2 regions of the Romboutsia lituseburensis genome follow, and region 1 is predicted to be linked to the other one. Evidence: a T-box and tRNA genes for the amino acid it is inferred to sense, from the RefSeq annotation. Region 1 holds a T-box; the other holds one or more tRNA genes.

Region 1 (7,946 bases):
CAGTTAAAAGGGCTAAAGCTTATACAGGATACTACTGGATTTTGTTTTGGTATAGATGCTGTATTGTTAGCTAATTTTGCTAAGGTAAAGAGAGGTGCTAACGTAGCTGATTTAGGGACAGGAACAGGTATAATACCAATATTAATAGCTGGAAAAAGTGAAGCTAAGAAAGTAGTAGGAGTAGAAATACAAGAAGAAGTACATGAAATGGCTACTCGTTCTGTAAAATTAAATAATTTAGAAGATAGAGTTCAAATAATAAATGCAGACATAAAAACTATAGATAAAAAGTTAGAAGTACATGGATATCATGTGGTAACTTCAAATCCTCCATATATGCATGAAGGGGGTATAAAAAATCCTAATGATAAAAAAATGATTTCAAGACATGAGGTTAAATGTACATTAGAAGATGTTATAAGAGCTGCATCAAGACTTACAATGCCAAAAGGTAAATTTTACATGATACATAGACCTATCAGATTAGTAGATATATCTACGTTAGGAAGAAAATACAACTTAGAGCCTAAGCAAATACAATTTGTACATCCAAGAGCAGGTAAAGCACCAAACTTAATTTTAGTTGAATTTGTTAAAGATGGAAGACCAGAGTTAAAGATACTAGATCCATTATATGTTTATGGTGAAGATGGAAATTATACAGATGAAATAAAAGAAATATATGCAAATGAAAATATAGGAGAATAATAATGAGTGGAAAATTATATATATGTCCTACACCTATAGGAAATTTAGAGGATATGACTTATAGAACGGTGAGAATATTAAATGAAGTAGATGTAATTGCAGCAGAAGATACAAGACATAGTATCAAGCTTTTAAATCACTTTGAAATTTCAAAACCTCTTACAAGTTATCATGAACACAATAAAGATTTTAAGGGTGGGTACTTAATAGATAAATTATTAGATGGTGAAAGCATAGCACTAATAAGTGATGCTGGTATGCCAGGAATATCTGACCCAGGAGAAGATATAATAAAACAAGCTATAGAAAACAATATAGAAATAGAAGTATTACCAGGAGCGACAGCATCTATAACAGCATTAGTTGGTTCAGGTATAGAAACAAGTAAATTTGCCTTTGAAGGATTTTTAGACAGAGATAAAAAGGTTAGAAGAAAACAGCTGGAAGAAGTAAAAGAAGAAACAAGAACCATAATCTTTTATGAATCACCTCATAGATTAAAAGAAACATTAAAAGATATGTTAAATATATTAGGAAATAGAAAAATAGCTTTAAATCGAGAACTTACAAAAAAATACCAAGAAGTAATAAGAGAAGATATAGAAACTGCTATAAATATATTTAATGAAAAAGAAGTTAAAGGTGAATTTGTATTAATTGTCGAGGGATTTAAAGGCGAAAAAACTATTAAAAATAGTTATGAAGATCTTAATGAACGAGAATATGTAATAACTTTAATAGAAGAAGGAATGACCAAAAAAGATGCTATAAAAGCAGTATGTAAAGATAGAAAAATAAAAAAAGATGTAGTATATAAACAAGTATTAGATTTATAAAATAGAAAATCTGGGGTGACTTATAAATATGAAACTACAAAATATATTAAAAAACAGTTTATGCAGTGAAAGTACCTATGATAAATTAATAGAGCTAGATAAAGACTCAATATTAAAAGAAATTATACCTCAAATTGGAGATATGAAGAACGTTGGAGAGTGTAAATATCATGTAGTTAATGCATACGAACACTCCCTAAATGCCTTAAAAGAGCTAGAACAAACTATTAATAGAGATAACTTTTTTTCTAGTCACTTATTTGGAGAAATCGAAGCTTATTTAAATACAATATTAAAAGAAGGCATTACAAAATTTCAATTATTAAAATTAGGTGTATTTTTACATGATATAGGTAAGCCTGAAAGCAAAACAGTTGATGATACAGGTAGAGCTCATTTTAAAGGACATGAAATCGTGGGAGAAGAGATTGTTATTAACTTGGGTAAATCATTGGGGTTTGATGACCAGACAATTAATTTACTTGCTAAGTATGTTAGGTATCATATGATATTATTAGTACTTTACAAAAAAAATGATATGAGTAAGGATAATTTATTTGACATCTTTAAAACTTTAGGAGATGACGTTATTGGAGTATTATTATTAGGGTATTGTGATATAGTATCGACAAGAAAACTTTTAAATCCTAATGAGGATTCGGGAGTTATAAAATCATATATGGAATATATATTAACTAATTATTTATATAGATATAAAATGCTATAAATAATTAGTAGTTATAATTTTATATAAAAATCTAAATAAATAAAATAGGTGTCTACAATAATTTTTATTATTGGTGACACCTATTTTATTTATATTGAAACTATACATTTAATATCTAAAAGTTATAATATAGATTTTGCCTGTATAGGTGTTGATAATATAACAGAAGTCTTAGTTGATCCTATTTTCTTTATAGAATCTATAACGTTTTCAAGTTCGTACATATCCTTAACTATAACTTTTAACACAGAACAGTCATCACCAGTTATATGATGGCACTCAACTATTCTAGGATCTCTACGAGCCTCGTCGATAAAATCAACATATTTATTACTAGGTAAAGATATATGAATAAATGCTTTTATAACTCTACCTAAAGCATCAGGATTAACTATAGCTTTATAACCTTCTATAATACCTGATTCTTCTAATCTTTTAACTCTTTCAGAAACAGCAGGAGAAGTTAATCCAACTATTTTTCCTAAATCTTTCATAGAAATTCTACCATCAGTTTGAAGTATTTCTATAATTTTGTGATCTGTAATATCCATTTTTAAATCCCCCTTAATTAAGATAATATTTATAAGAATTTTTTAGAATCTATCATTGTAGTTTTCAAACTCCAAAGTTCATGAGATAAGTCTACTTTATAAGTCTGTGGATTTGAAAGTCTTCTATATTCATCCCATAAAGTATCTAATTCATTTTTCACATATTCTCTTATTTGCATAACAGGCTTACTATTATGTTTACATACTCCATTTATAAATAGAGGTTTATGAAGCTGTTTAATTGTATATTTTTCAAATGTTTTTGATTTCCAAGTATATAATGGATGGAATATTGTCAATGGCTTAGAATCATCAATAACTTCATCATGCAACATTATTAAATCTGCCTCAGATTTTCCATATTCATTATATATTCTAACAACTTTTTTATAGCCTGGATTATTTATTTTTTCAGGATCTTCTGATAGTTTTATTTTAGGTTCAATTTCATCATTACTATTAAATGATGCGGCTAATTTATAGACACCGCCTAAAGATGGCGAATCAGAAGATGTTATAAGCTTTGTTCCAACGCCCCATGAATTTATAGTTGCCCCTTCAGCTTTTAGAGCAGTTATGGCATACTCATCAAGGTCGTTTGAAGCTGTTATGCTAATATCTGTAAATCCTTCTTTATTTAATTCTTTTGAACATTTCTTAGATAAATATTGCAAGTCTCCAGAGTCTAGTCTTATACCCATAGGTTTATGACCTTTTTCTCTCAGATCTTTAAAAACTTTAATAGCATTAGGTAGACCGCTATTTAATACATTGTAAGTATCAACTAATAGTAAACACTTATCTGGATATATATCAGCATAGGCCTTAAATGCATCTAATTCAGTATCAAATTTTTGTATCCAACTATGAGCTTGTGTACCAACCACAGGTATATCAAATAATTTTCCTGCTAGTACGTTAGCAGTTGCACTACATCCTCCTATCATAGCAGCTCTAGCCCCATAAGTTCCTGCATCAGGACCTTGAGCACGTCTTAATCCAAATTCAAATACTGGATCCTCTTGGGCTGCAAAACAAACTCTAGAAGCTTTAGTAGCTATCAGTGATTGGAAATTAACAATAGTAAGTAAAGCGGTTTCAATAAGCTGAGCTTGGTATAATGGTGCCTTTACAGTAAGTATAGGTTCATTAGGGAACATGATAGTTCCTTCTTCCACCGCATATATATCTCCGGTAAACTTAAAATCTTTCAAAAACGTTAAAAAATTATCAGAAAATAAGTTCAAACTTTTAAGATATTTTAAATCTTCCTCTGAAAAATGAATGTTATTTATATATTCAACAAACTGTTCAATTCCACAAACTATAGTGTATCCACTGTTGCATGCATTTTTTCTAAAAAACATATCAAATACAACAATATCTTCATGTATATTTTTTTCGAAATATCCATTTAACATAGTAAGTTGATATAAATCAGTAAGAAGCGTTAAATTTCTCATTATATTTCTCCTTAATATAAAATTATAAAATTTACTTTTACTATATAAATTTATAGTAAATCCATATGTATAAAAAACCCCACATATATACTAAAACATAATATAGTACAACTTTCAAGTATAAAGTATCACAGTGCAAGCATAAAATTATTTAGGAGGTGTAGATTGAATGGGAAAAATATGGTTTTATATGCTTGCAATAGGAATATTAGGAAGTATATTTTCTAATAATTTAGGAGAATTAAATAAAGTTATTTTAACAGAAGCATCAAGAGGTGTAGAGTTTGCAATAAGCTTAGCCGGCGTAATGGCTCTATGGATGGGGATAATGAATATAGCTAAAGATTCAGGGTTGATTGAAAAAATTGGACAAAAACTTAATCCACTAATGAGAAAATTATTTCCGTCTATTCCTCCAGGTCACAAGGCAATGTCTTATATGGTTATGAATATAGCTTTAAATATGGTAGGGGCAGGTAATGGTGCTACAGCATTTGGATTAAAAGCGATGGATGAGCTTCAAACACTAAATCACAAAAAAGATACAGCGTCAAATGATATGATAATGTTTCTTGTGATAAATATATCCTCTATACAATTAATACCATTTACAATGCTAAAAGTAAGAATGGACTTAGGATCACAAAATCCATCAGAAATTATATTGACTACATTATTTGCAACAGTAGTATCAACAATAGTAGCTATAATTACATGTAAGATGCTTGAAAGTAGAAGGAGGTATAGATAATGGAATTGTTTTCTAATATATTAGTACCTTTAATAATTTTGTATATAATAGTTTATGGTAGACATAAAAAAATAGATATATATGATAGTTTTATAAAAGGAGCAATAGACGGATTAAAATCGGCTTGGTCTATAGCACCATATATAATAGGAATATTTTTAGCTATAGGAATTTTTAAAACAGGAAAAGGAATAGAGATGTTAGAGTTTTTATTCAAACCTATAGCTAATTTAATGAGCATACCAAAGGAACTTATTGGATTGATTATAGTCAAGCCTTTGTCTGGAAGCGGGGCTCTTGGTATGTATACAGAGTTAGCTCAAAGGGTAGGAGTTGATAGTCTAGTAGAAAAAATGGGTTCTACGATAGTTGGTGCTTCAGAAACAATATTTTATACAATGGCAATATATTATGGAAGTTTAAAAATAAAAAATACACGACATACTTTGCATTGTGCTATGATTTGCCATATAGCAGGCGTAATAGCATCAGTATTTATATGTTACATAATGTTTGTATAGTAATTAAATAGTAATAAAATAAGAGAATATATACTATTTTATAAATTTTTATATAATTAGTATTAAATAGTAACAAAAAATGAGTTATAATAATATGTATAAAATATATTAATTTAGTAAAATATAGAAACATATAGAAGCGAAGAAGAGAAGAGTAAATAATGATTTTTTCTACAGAGAGCTGGGTTAGGTGAAAACTAGCGTAAAATGAACTATTGAAGATGGCCTCAGAGCTTTTTATCCGAATAATAGTATTATTACTATTTTTAAGATAAAACGATTAGACTCGTTATAGTCTACTAAGATATCTAGCATATATCCATTTTAAAATGTTTATTGTAGAACATTTTAAAATTATAATATATATTTGTCTAGATAAATTAGGGTGGTACCGTGATTAATCTCGCCCCTATGTTTTATAGGAGGCGAGTTTTTTAGTTTAAATAAAAATAAATCGATATAGTAGGAGGCAAAATAATATGACAAAGCCAAGTTTTTATGTAACAACACCTATATATTACCCAAGTGGTAATCTTCACATAGGTCATACTTATACAACAGTTGCAGCAGATGCAATAGCAAGATTTAAACGTTTCTGTGGATATGATGTAAAGTTCTTAACAGGAACAGATGAACACGGAGAAAAAATACAAAAAACTGCTAGAGAGAAAGGTATGACAGAGATAGAGTACTTAGATGGAATGATAGCAGATATACAAAAATTATGGAATACTATGGATATATCATATGATGATTTCATAAGAACAACACAAGACAGACATAAGGTTATAATACAAAAAATATTTACTAAATTATATGAGCAAGGTGATATCTACAAAGGTGCATATGAAGGAAAATACTGTACTCCATGTGAAAGTTTCTGGACGGAATCTCAATTATTAGAAGGAAATAAATGCCCAGACTGCGGAAGAGAAACATATGATGCTAAGGAAGAAGCGTACTTCTTTAAATTATCTAAGTATGAAAATAGATTAAGAGAATTATTTGCAGACCCTAACTTCTGTTTCCCAGTATCTAGAAAAAATGAAATGGTTGCTAACTTCTTAGATAAAGGATTAGAAGATTTATGTGTAACTAGAACTACTTTTGATTGGGGTATAAAAGTTCCATTCGACGAAAAACATGTAATATATGTTTGGGTAGATGCTTTATGTAACTATATAACAGCTCTTGGATACATGAGTGAAAATGATAGCGAATATAAAAAATTCTGGCCAGCAAATGTTCATATAGTAGGTAAAGAAATAATGAGATTCCATACTATAATATGGCCAGCGATACTTATGGCATTAGGTGAAGAAGTACCTACACAAGTATACGGACATGGATGGATATTATTTGATAATGATAAGATGAGTAAATCAAAAGGTAATATAGTATATCCAGAACAAATGATAGAAAGATATGGCGTGGATGCTCTAAAATACTTCTTATTAAGAGAATTTGCATTTGGTCAAGATGGAAACTATACTCATAGAAACTTTGTAACAAGACTTAACTCAGATCTTGCTAATGATTTAGGAAACTTAGTAAGCAGAACGGTAGCAATGGTAGAAAAATATAATGGTGGGATAATACCAATGCCTAAAGCAACTACTGAATTTGATGCAGATTTAAAATTAGTTGCTAAGCTTTCAGTAGAAAACTTTGAAAATGAAATGAATAAACTTCAATTTAATGAAGCATTAGAGAGTGCTTGGAAATTAATAAGAAGAACTAATAAATATATAGATGAAACTATGCCTTGGGCTTTAGCTAAAGATGAATCTCAAAAAGATACTTTAGATACAGTATTATATAACTTATGTGAATCTATAAGAATAGTAGCTACACTTATAAACCCAATAATGAATGCTACTGCTAAGAAGATATATACTCAATTAGGAGTAACAGATGAAAATATGATGACTTGGGAAAGTGTTAAAACATTTGGGCTTATAGGAGAAGACACAAAAGTTCATAAAGGAGAATCTTTATTCCCAAGATTAGATATAGAGAAAGAAGTAGAAGAGCTAAACGAGCTATTCTCAGAAAAGAAGGAAGAAGCAAAAGAAGAACCTATAGAGCATAAAGAAAATATAACTATAGATGAATTAGATAAAGTTGAATTAAGAGTTGGTAAAGTTATAAGTTGTGAAAAACATCCAAAAGCAGATAGATTATTAGTATCTCAAATAAAAATCGGACCAGAAACTAGACAAATAGTATCAGGAATAGCTAAGTGGTACAAGCCAGAAGATATGGTTGGAAAAGATGTAGTAGTAGTATGCAATTTAAAGCCAGTTAAATTAAGAGGTGTAGAATCTCAAGGTATGATACTAGCAGCTGGAAATGATGGAGACGATTTAGTTGTTCCTGTAGCAACAGG
Region 2 (7,946 bases), 940 kb from region 1:
ATAATCTATATTGATAATAAATTGTAACTAAATGTCATTATATCCTCTATATCTTTATTATTTATTTGGAACTAAAAGTGAGTAATTAAGATAATCCTTCCTATCCATAAAGGTAGACTAAAAGTTATATAATAAGATTGTGTCTCAAGTATATTTTTAGTTAAATGTATTAATATTGTTTTGGATATAATATGTATCTATTGACATAATTATTTCTTCATATACAATAAGTATGTTTTCAGAATTATCACCTTGTGCTTCATAAACCGTGCATCTAGGTAGTTCACCTTTTTTATTTATTATAGCTACTTTCTTACCTCTTTTTATATTTCTAAATCTTTCTAAAAAATCTACGCCTTGATACATAGTGTATGTAGCATTATTGTAAGTAAAAGATGAGTCCTCATTTCTATCTATATGAGGTAAAAAAGGCGAAAATCTCCATATATAAAAAATTATAATTGATATACATATTAATGATATAATGGAAATTTTTAAAACTTTACTGATTTTCATTGATATTCTCCTTTTGTAAATAATGTTTCATCAGGAACAAAAATCTCAAACTTAAATTTAATATATTAAAAGTGTATCCAATAACGCTCTATAGTATCTCCCTCTACGCCTACATTTTTTTCGAATAATCCTCCATTAGCAATTATAGTCTTTTTACTTCCTATATTGTTACAATCGCAAGTTACAAGCACCTTATCTAATCCATATGATTTACAATTCAATATGATTTGCCTAAGCATCTCTGTAGCATAACCTTTTTTTCTTTCACTCGGACTAACAGAATATCCTATATGGCCTCCCCATATACTTAATATTGGATTTTTAATATGATGTCTAAAGTCAATCACTCCTACGATTTTATTGTCACTTATTCTTACTGCTATATAAGTGTTAGAAGTTACCATGTCTGGTGGACAAGTTTTATCACTTTCAAGTAAATCAAGTTCATCAATCCATTCTTTTGCTGTAGAACATTTTCTTAAATTTCCACAACCTGACATAGTTTCGCCACTTTGTAAAAACTCTTGTTTATATTTCATAATATCATAAGCATATTCTAAAGTTGGTTTTATTAATTTAATTTCCATTTTCCAATTCCCCCTTGAAACCTGTTTATATCACACTATATTTTTATCTATATTGTAGTATAACTAATATTCTACTAAAAGTAATATTTTTCTGATCATCATAATAGAGCAATATTTTTTATTCTATTGCTCTATTAATTTAAATATTGAATCTTACTTAGCTTTTTAAAAACATTGACATTCTTAGCTTGATTTTGTTTAATATACAAAATTAGAATTTTATTTAGTTCTAGATTTTTATAAATAAATATATCTAAAATTTAATTTCAAATTGATTATACAAATTACCGTCTTTTTCATGACTTTTAAAGAATATTCCATTATTATTTAAAATAACTTTTTCAGAGCGTATATTAGTTTTAGCACAATTTAACACAACTTTATCAAGCCCAATTTCCTTTGCATAAGGTAGTGCTAATTCTAATATTTTATTTCCATACCCATTACCTCTATATTTTGGAGCAATATCATATCCTATATTACCATCAAAAGGGATATTACCATGTCTAATTCTAATAGATCCTAGAACTTGTTCTTTATCATTTACTAACCAAAAACTAGAACAAGGTACATAACCTTCCGGAAGATCAATGCCTTTAGCATTATTGTTAAGTTTACTTACATACTGTTTAAAATCTTTATAAGCATCTCTGTAAACATACATGTACTCTTTATCTCCTAATGTCTTGTAGTCATTAATATACTCTAAAAAACTCTTTTCATATTTTATGCTTGGTATTTCTAATCTAATATTATCCATATAAAATTTCCCCTTTCTCCCCTATCACTTATATCATATATATTATTCTTGCTTGCTACAGTTGTTATTTTTAATAAAATATTGAAAAAATAAATTGGCAATTAATAGTTTGATATGCCTAATAAGCATCATTTTTATAGGAGTTTTGATTGGTAAAAATTTATCTTTTTTAGCGCTAATTGGATTTGGATTAGGACTATCTCGGTGTGACATTATTAGTTTTACAAAACTCGGATCAAAAACTACAAATGCAAAAGTAATAAAAAATAAAAACTTAACAATTAAACTTATAGTTTATCTAAAAAATAAGCCTAACAAGTACTTTGACTTATTAGGCTATATCCATTAACTAAATCTCCATCATCAAGTCCTAATGTGATATTAAATATAATATCTGCCAACTTATTTTCGCTTTATGTATTAGATGTTATCTCATATAGGCACATTGGCAAATCGTGTCCGTACATAGGGTCTATATATTTTAAAATTAATTCTATACTTTCATCATATCCACACATTTTCTCTGCATAATCTTGATTTAAAATATCTTCATTGTTAAACTTTATCCTTAAATTCTTAACTATATTAAAATACTTATTTACAAAATCATCCTCATTCATTATTTTAATATCTTTAAGAATCTCTTTGTAACCTAATTGCTCACCTGTATTATAGAGCTTATCAAATATAATATTATCTTTTACAAATTGTATTTGTCTTTCTATAATATCAATCATAGTAATATCTTTCATTTTTTTATTTATCGTATTTGTTGGCATCCAATTTCTATATTCTGTATAATAAACACTTGGATTTATACATCTTAAAATTAATACTATAGCGTTGTTATATCCACATATTTTATCTACTTCATTTTTATTTTTGTTTAAAATTTCAATACTGTTAACCTGTTCATTTATCTTCTCACAATGTGCCTCTATATCATCAATTATTTTAATGTACTTATTTTTAAAATCGTCCTCATTCATTATTTTAATATCTTGAAGCATCTCATTATAAGCTAATAACTCACCTTCATCGTTATGCTTAAAGTCTATTTTATCAAATACAGTATTTGATTTTATAAATTGCATTTGTCTCTCTATAATATCAACTATAGTGAACTGTTTCATTTTTTTACTTAACATATTTGTTAGTCTCCTAATTATAATAGATATGTTTTAATTTATTTATATGTATTTTTGTATATCACATTTTTTAAGCTCTTTTTCTAATAAATTTAGATTTTCTACAGTAGAAAGTACGCAATCTATCTTTGAAAGAGTTTTATAGTCATAGTGATTTCTACCTTCATTCCATTCAATTAATGAATCTGAAATAATATCATAGAAGTATCCTAAATTATAAATTTCATTTGCTAATAAGTATTCAGTATCTCTTAGTACAATAATTAAACTGCTAAATTCAATCCATTCTAAATCATTTAAACATTCATCAAGAGAATCCCAGTTGTACGAAAAGTGACTAGGAAAATTTAACTTATTAGCTATTTCTACCATTAAACTTTGTTTATCTTTACAATTTTCACACTCTATTTCAACTACTAATGCGTCATTATACTTATTTATTATTTCTGCTTTTATTTTCTCTTCCCATTCAAAATACTTACAAATATAAATATAGTTTTTTTCTATTAATTCTCTGTACATTTATTCACCTTAAATTCTTAATTTTTAATTGTCGGTAACATGCACCCTTTCCATAGGTCCTCTCTTTTCCAACTTATTTTTTGTATCTTATCATTCATTATAACTAATCCTCTACTTATTCTACTTTAATTAATTTCTTAAATATTAATAAAATATATTAATCATACTTACGTCTTTTTTAATATAATTACAACCTTCGGTTGTTTCAGATGCAATTATTTCACTCCAAATAACATTAATTCACCGCCCTATTTATGTCTAATATTTCTAACAATTTGATTCTAATGTTTTACATTCAGTGAAAAAACATGGTCGCCAAGAATTATATATTTTGATCTACTAAAAAATTGATAGATTTAATAGTGTCTTCTCCATAAAATAATCCAATTGCAATTGCTATAAAAAACATAATGGCTATTGAATCATATATTGTTTTTTGAATTAAAATCGAATTATACTCATTCATACTCCTGTCACCTTCTATTGTAGCCCATCCATCGTCATAAAGACCCCATAGCTCTTCATGATAGGCTACTATTGTATTAAAATAATGATATTTATCAGCCTCTGACATTTGTAGTTTACTACATGATATTTACTATCTACCCCCATTTTAAACATAGGTATATTTAAGTCTTCTGGAATTTGAGCATTACCTACTATCTTCCAATCCCCATCTCTAAATGAATAATTAAAACTTCTTGTTAAAAGCATTTTTGGACTTTTTATTACTTCCTCTATAGATTTATTTTCATCACCTAATATATCATATATTAAATATAGGTTATATTCTTTATCTATTACCTGTCCATATGAGTACAATCCTTCTTTTATATCTATTGTAAAAACATCTCCATCTTTAGGTCTTTTTCTTCTTTTTATCACTTTTAATTTCTCCTTTATATAGTGAATATTCAAATGGACTGATCCTTATTTTTTGTGTAATCAAAATTTACTACACTAAAATCTTTATTTTTCAAATCTTCACTGTTTATAAAGAAGTTACAAACACCACAGTCTCCCCATACAATACCTTCATCTTCTTCAGTATCTATTTGAAGTAACAGTGTATCAAATCTCCTTAAAGACTTTTCGCCTTCTCTTGGATCCTGCTGAGCAAAGAATGGATATCCACCTATCTTATGTTGAGTACAGCCATCTTTTTGTTCCTCGTCATCATCATATATTTCATCCATAACTTCTTCATCTATAGTATCTATAAATGATTTATTGCATTCATTATTGAATAGTTTATCAAAATTATAATCTTGAATAGTAATACCTTCTTTGGCAATCTCAAATTCTAACTTATATTCATCTTGAATTGGAAATTCTTCATCTTCATGCCATGATTCAAAATCATCTATTATTATATACATATATATTTCATGGTCGAACTTAATAAAAAATCCTATAAGACATATAAGATATCCTACTACTCTTCTTTTCATGTCTTCCTCCAAAAGTCAATTTTTCTATATTGTTTGAATTTCTTTAAATTTCTAAAACACATAAAAAAAGAAACCAATCTAAGTGATTTCTTTCTTAATATATCATTAAATTTTACTATTTATATAAAAAAAGTTCTTATACCTAAAGATATAAGAACTTTTTTTATATAAATAATTGGTTGCGGAGGCAGGACTCGAACCTACGACCTTTGGGTTATGAGCCCAACGAGCTGCCAACTGCTCCACTCCGCGATATTATTTGCTACATTTATTACTATATCAGTTATTTGATGTTATGTCAAATTTAATTTATGTTACTTTGTAAAATACATTGATATTACTTACATACACAAGTTTTACATATATTTTCAAGTATCATAATTTCCTTGTAATAAAAAAAAGACACTAAAAAGTGTCTTTTTACGAATCCATCTATATTATAATATAGTTATGTTTTCTGCTTGAGGACCTCTAGCACCTTTAACTATATTAAAGCTTACTTTTTGACCTTCTTCTAATGATTTGAATCCATCAGTTTGTATTGCTGAGAAATGTGCAAATACATCTTCTCCACCATCTACTGTTATAAAACCAAATCCTTTTTCATTGTTGAACCATTTTACTATTCCGTTATTCATTTATATACTCCTAATTAACCTATCAAGATTTAATCTTGATTTACTTTTGTATTGCTACAAATATTATTATATAACACTTTTCAATAAATAGATATAGTTTTAATTCATATACTAAATTTACCTAAGATGGGTTAATCAAGAATTACTTAATATATTAATACATTTCATAACGTTACTTTAACTCCATTTAGGGCTGTAGTGTCTACTTTGTAAATAATAAAACTCTGTTTCATTATCGTATTTAATATTAATTAATAAAATAAGAAGATACACACCTAGTTACAGATGCGTATCTTCTCATTTTATTAATATGTATAAATTTTTATCTTCTTTATTAAGTCTATTAAATATAGAATCAATGATTTTAGCATACTCTATTTTAAATTCATTTATATTTTTTAAAATTTTATTTTTAGTATTAAATTTTAATTTAAAATCATTAAATGATTTAGATATGTGTCCCATTTCTATAATAAAATTTTTTGCAATTTTTCTTATTTCTGGATTAGAAGCATTTAATAGTAGTGAGTATAAATACTTATCTTCTGACTGTAAATGGATATTTATTTTTCCTGCTAGTAAATTAATATTTAATGCAATTTTATCAACATTAGATTCGACATTATATCCAAGAGATTTCATATCAGATAATAGCTTATAAAGGTCTTTATGTTGCCTTGTTAAATTTTGATGGATCATTTTTTCTCCTTTGTGATATCAATTATTTTATATTGATAAATATAACTATTTATGGTTTATCAATAGTTATATAATATATTCTATAGCATTAAAATTCAGTAACTAGCGTTACATATAATATCATATCTCAATTCTCTTAGCATTTAAATTTATACGGATTTATGTATTAAAGCTTTAAAAATACATTCATTTACTTTTAATCCAATTGCTTAATTATTTATTATCTTTTGACCAAAAATTATCCCTTAACAATTTTGTTTACATAATTAACACTAATACCATATTCTCTAGCTAGGACATCAGCATTACATCCATTAAACTTATTAATAATCTCCCTATTTCTACTTTCCCTAATAGCACTTTTATATGTAGGAATATATAAATTGTTCCCCCCATAAAGCTTAGTAATCTCTAAAAACTTTTCCTCACCAACAATATTAAATAAATTACTTACATTAATACTTAAATCATCTAATTTAACCTTCATATAAAACCCCTCCTATTTATTATTCTCACTAATATAATATAACTTTATATAAAAATACTGTTAAAAACTATTTTTATAATTTTTTATACTAAAAAACATTGCAAATATAGTTTATAACTACATTCCCTCCACACTAAGTACTATATAGATATAAGCTAAACAAGCTTAAAAAACAAAACAAAGGGAGGAATAAATTATGGCAATAGCTACAAAAAATCCATCAGGATTAAAATTAAAATTTCAAATTGGTCAAGATGAACTAACAGGAAAGATAAAGACTAAAACTAAGACTTTATCAAACTTAAAACCAAGCACATCTAATGATGCTGTTCATGAAGTAGGCGAACTATTAGCATCACTTCAAGATCATACTTTGCTAGAAGTAGCAAAAATAGATAATACAACATTATCTGCATAAAATTTCATGGCGCCAACGACTTTGTCCGTTGCTTAAAATTTGCTTCGCTCATAACGCCAATGACTTCGTCCGCTTATTTAAAAATTTAAATTTATAATTTATGGAGGTTTAATTATGGAAATTAAAAAGAAATTAGTAATGACTTTTAAAACTGTTTTAGGTAAAAAGGTATCTATATCTTTGGATAATCCTAAAGAAGGTTTAACTGAAGGTGAAATAAAAGCTGCTATGGATAATATACTATCTAAAAATATATTTACATCAAACGGTGATGATTTTGCTGCTTGTGTTGATGCTAAGATAGTTGAAACTGGAACTGAAAACTACGATTTAGCTTAAGGTTAAATTATGGATAGTAATTTTCAAACTCTAATAGCTAATATAGGTTTTCCAATTGCTCTATCTATGTATTTACTAGTTAGAATAGAAGGAAAACTATCTAGCTTAACTGATAGTATAAATGAATTATCCAAAAACATTTTAAATATCAAATAATCAGCGACTTTGCTTAAGCCATCTTGTTAGTGCTACCTTTCATGGGGCCAACAACACGCTTTATAACTTATAAGTCACATAAGTTAATATAAAGGAGAATTCTCAGTATTGAGATATTCTCCTTTTTTAATGATATCCCCCTAATATTCAATATATTGAAAGTGTAGTCTAGATCCTTTATAACAGTAATGTCTAAATCCAATTTCTCCATCTCTACATTTTGCC

What was found. The T-box of region 1 lies ahead of metG (methionine--tRNA ligase). A T-box ahead of a tRNA ligase gene usually reads a tRNA of that ligase, here a tRNA-Met.
Region 2: it encodes a tRNA-Met, which carries the amino acid that the T-box ahead of metG (methionine--tRNA ligase) is inferred to sense. The anticodon was not compared.

What each region holds. Positions count from the first base shown of each region.
Region 1 covers NZ_JANQBQ010000001.1:2,536,232-2,544,177, forward strand. Annotated here, with positions in the region: gene NWE74_RS12495 (tRNA1(Val) (adenine(37)-N6)-methyltransferase) at 1-708, shown strand, start outside; gene rsmI (16S rRNA (cytidine(1402)-2'-O)-methyltransferase) at 711-1,544, shown strand; gene NWE74_RS12505 (HD domain-containing protein) at 1,573-2,271, shown strand; gene NWE74_RS12510 (Lrp/AsnC family transcriptional regulator) at 2,394-2,822, opposite strand; gene NWE74_RS12515 (nicotinate phosphoribosyltransferase) at 2,852-4,285, opposite strand; gene NWE74_RS12520 (nucleoside recognition domain-containing protein) at 4,455-5,036, shown strand; gene NWE74_RS12525 (spore maturation protein) at 5,036-5,557, shown strand; T-box leader at 5,691-5,971, shown strand; gene metG (methionine--tRNA ligase) at 6,007-7,946, shown strand, end outside.
Region 2 covers NZ_JANQBQ010000001.1:3,476,964-3,484,909, reverse strand. Annotated here, with positions in the region: gene NWE74_RS16800 (hypothetical protein) at 157-516, opposite strand; gene NWE74_RS16795 (GNAT family N-acetyltransferase) at 582-1,103, opposite strand; gene NWE74_RS16790 (GNAT family N-acetyltransferase) at 1,357-1,863, opposite strand; gene NWE74_RS16785 (hypothetical protein) at 2,277-3,011, opposite strand; gene NWE74_RS16780 (barstar family protein) at 3,054-3,533, opposite strand; gene NWE74_RS16775 (hypothetical protein) at 3,856-3,999, opposite strand; gene NWE74_RS16770 (immunity 26/phosphotriesterase HocA family protein) at 4,068-4,418, opposite strand; gene NWE74_RS16765 (YwqG family protein) at 4,448-4,984, opposite strand; tRNA gene NWE74_RS16760 (tRNA-Met) at 5,161-5,236, opposite strand; gene NWE74_RS16755 (cold-shock protein) at 5,422-5,622, opposite strand; gene NWE74_RS16750 (hemerythrin domain-containing protein) at 5,920-6,321, opposite strand; gene NWE74_RS16745 (Mor transcription activator family protein) at 6,560-6,808, opposite strand; gene NWE74_RS16740 (DUF1659 domain-containing protein) at 7,005-7,226, shown strand; gene NWE74_RS16735 (DUF2922 domain-containing protein) at 7,341-7,565, shown strand; gene NWE74_RS16730 (YvrJ family protein) at 7,575-7,721, shown strand; gene NWE74_RS16725 (replicative DNA helicase) at 7,862-7,946, opposite strand, start outside.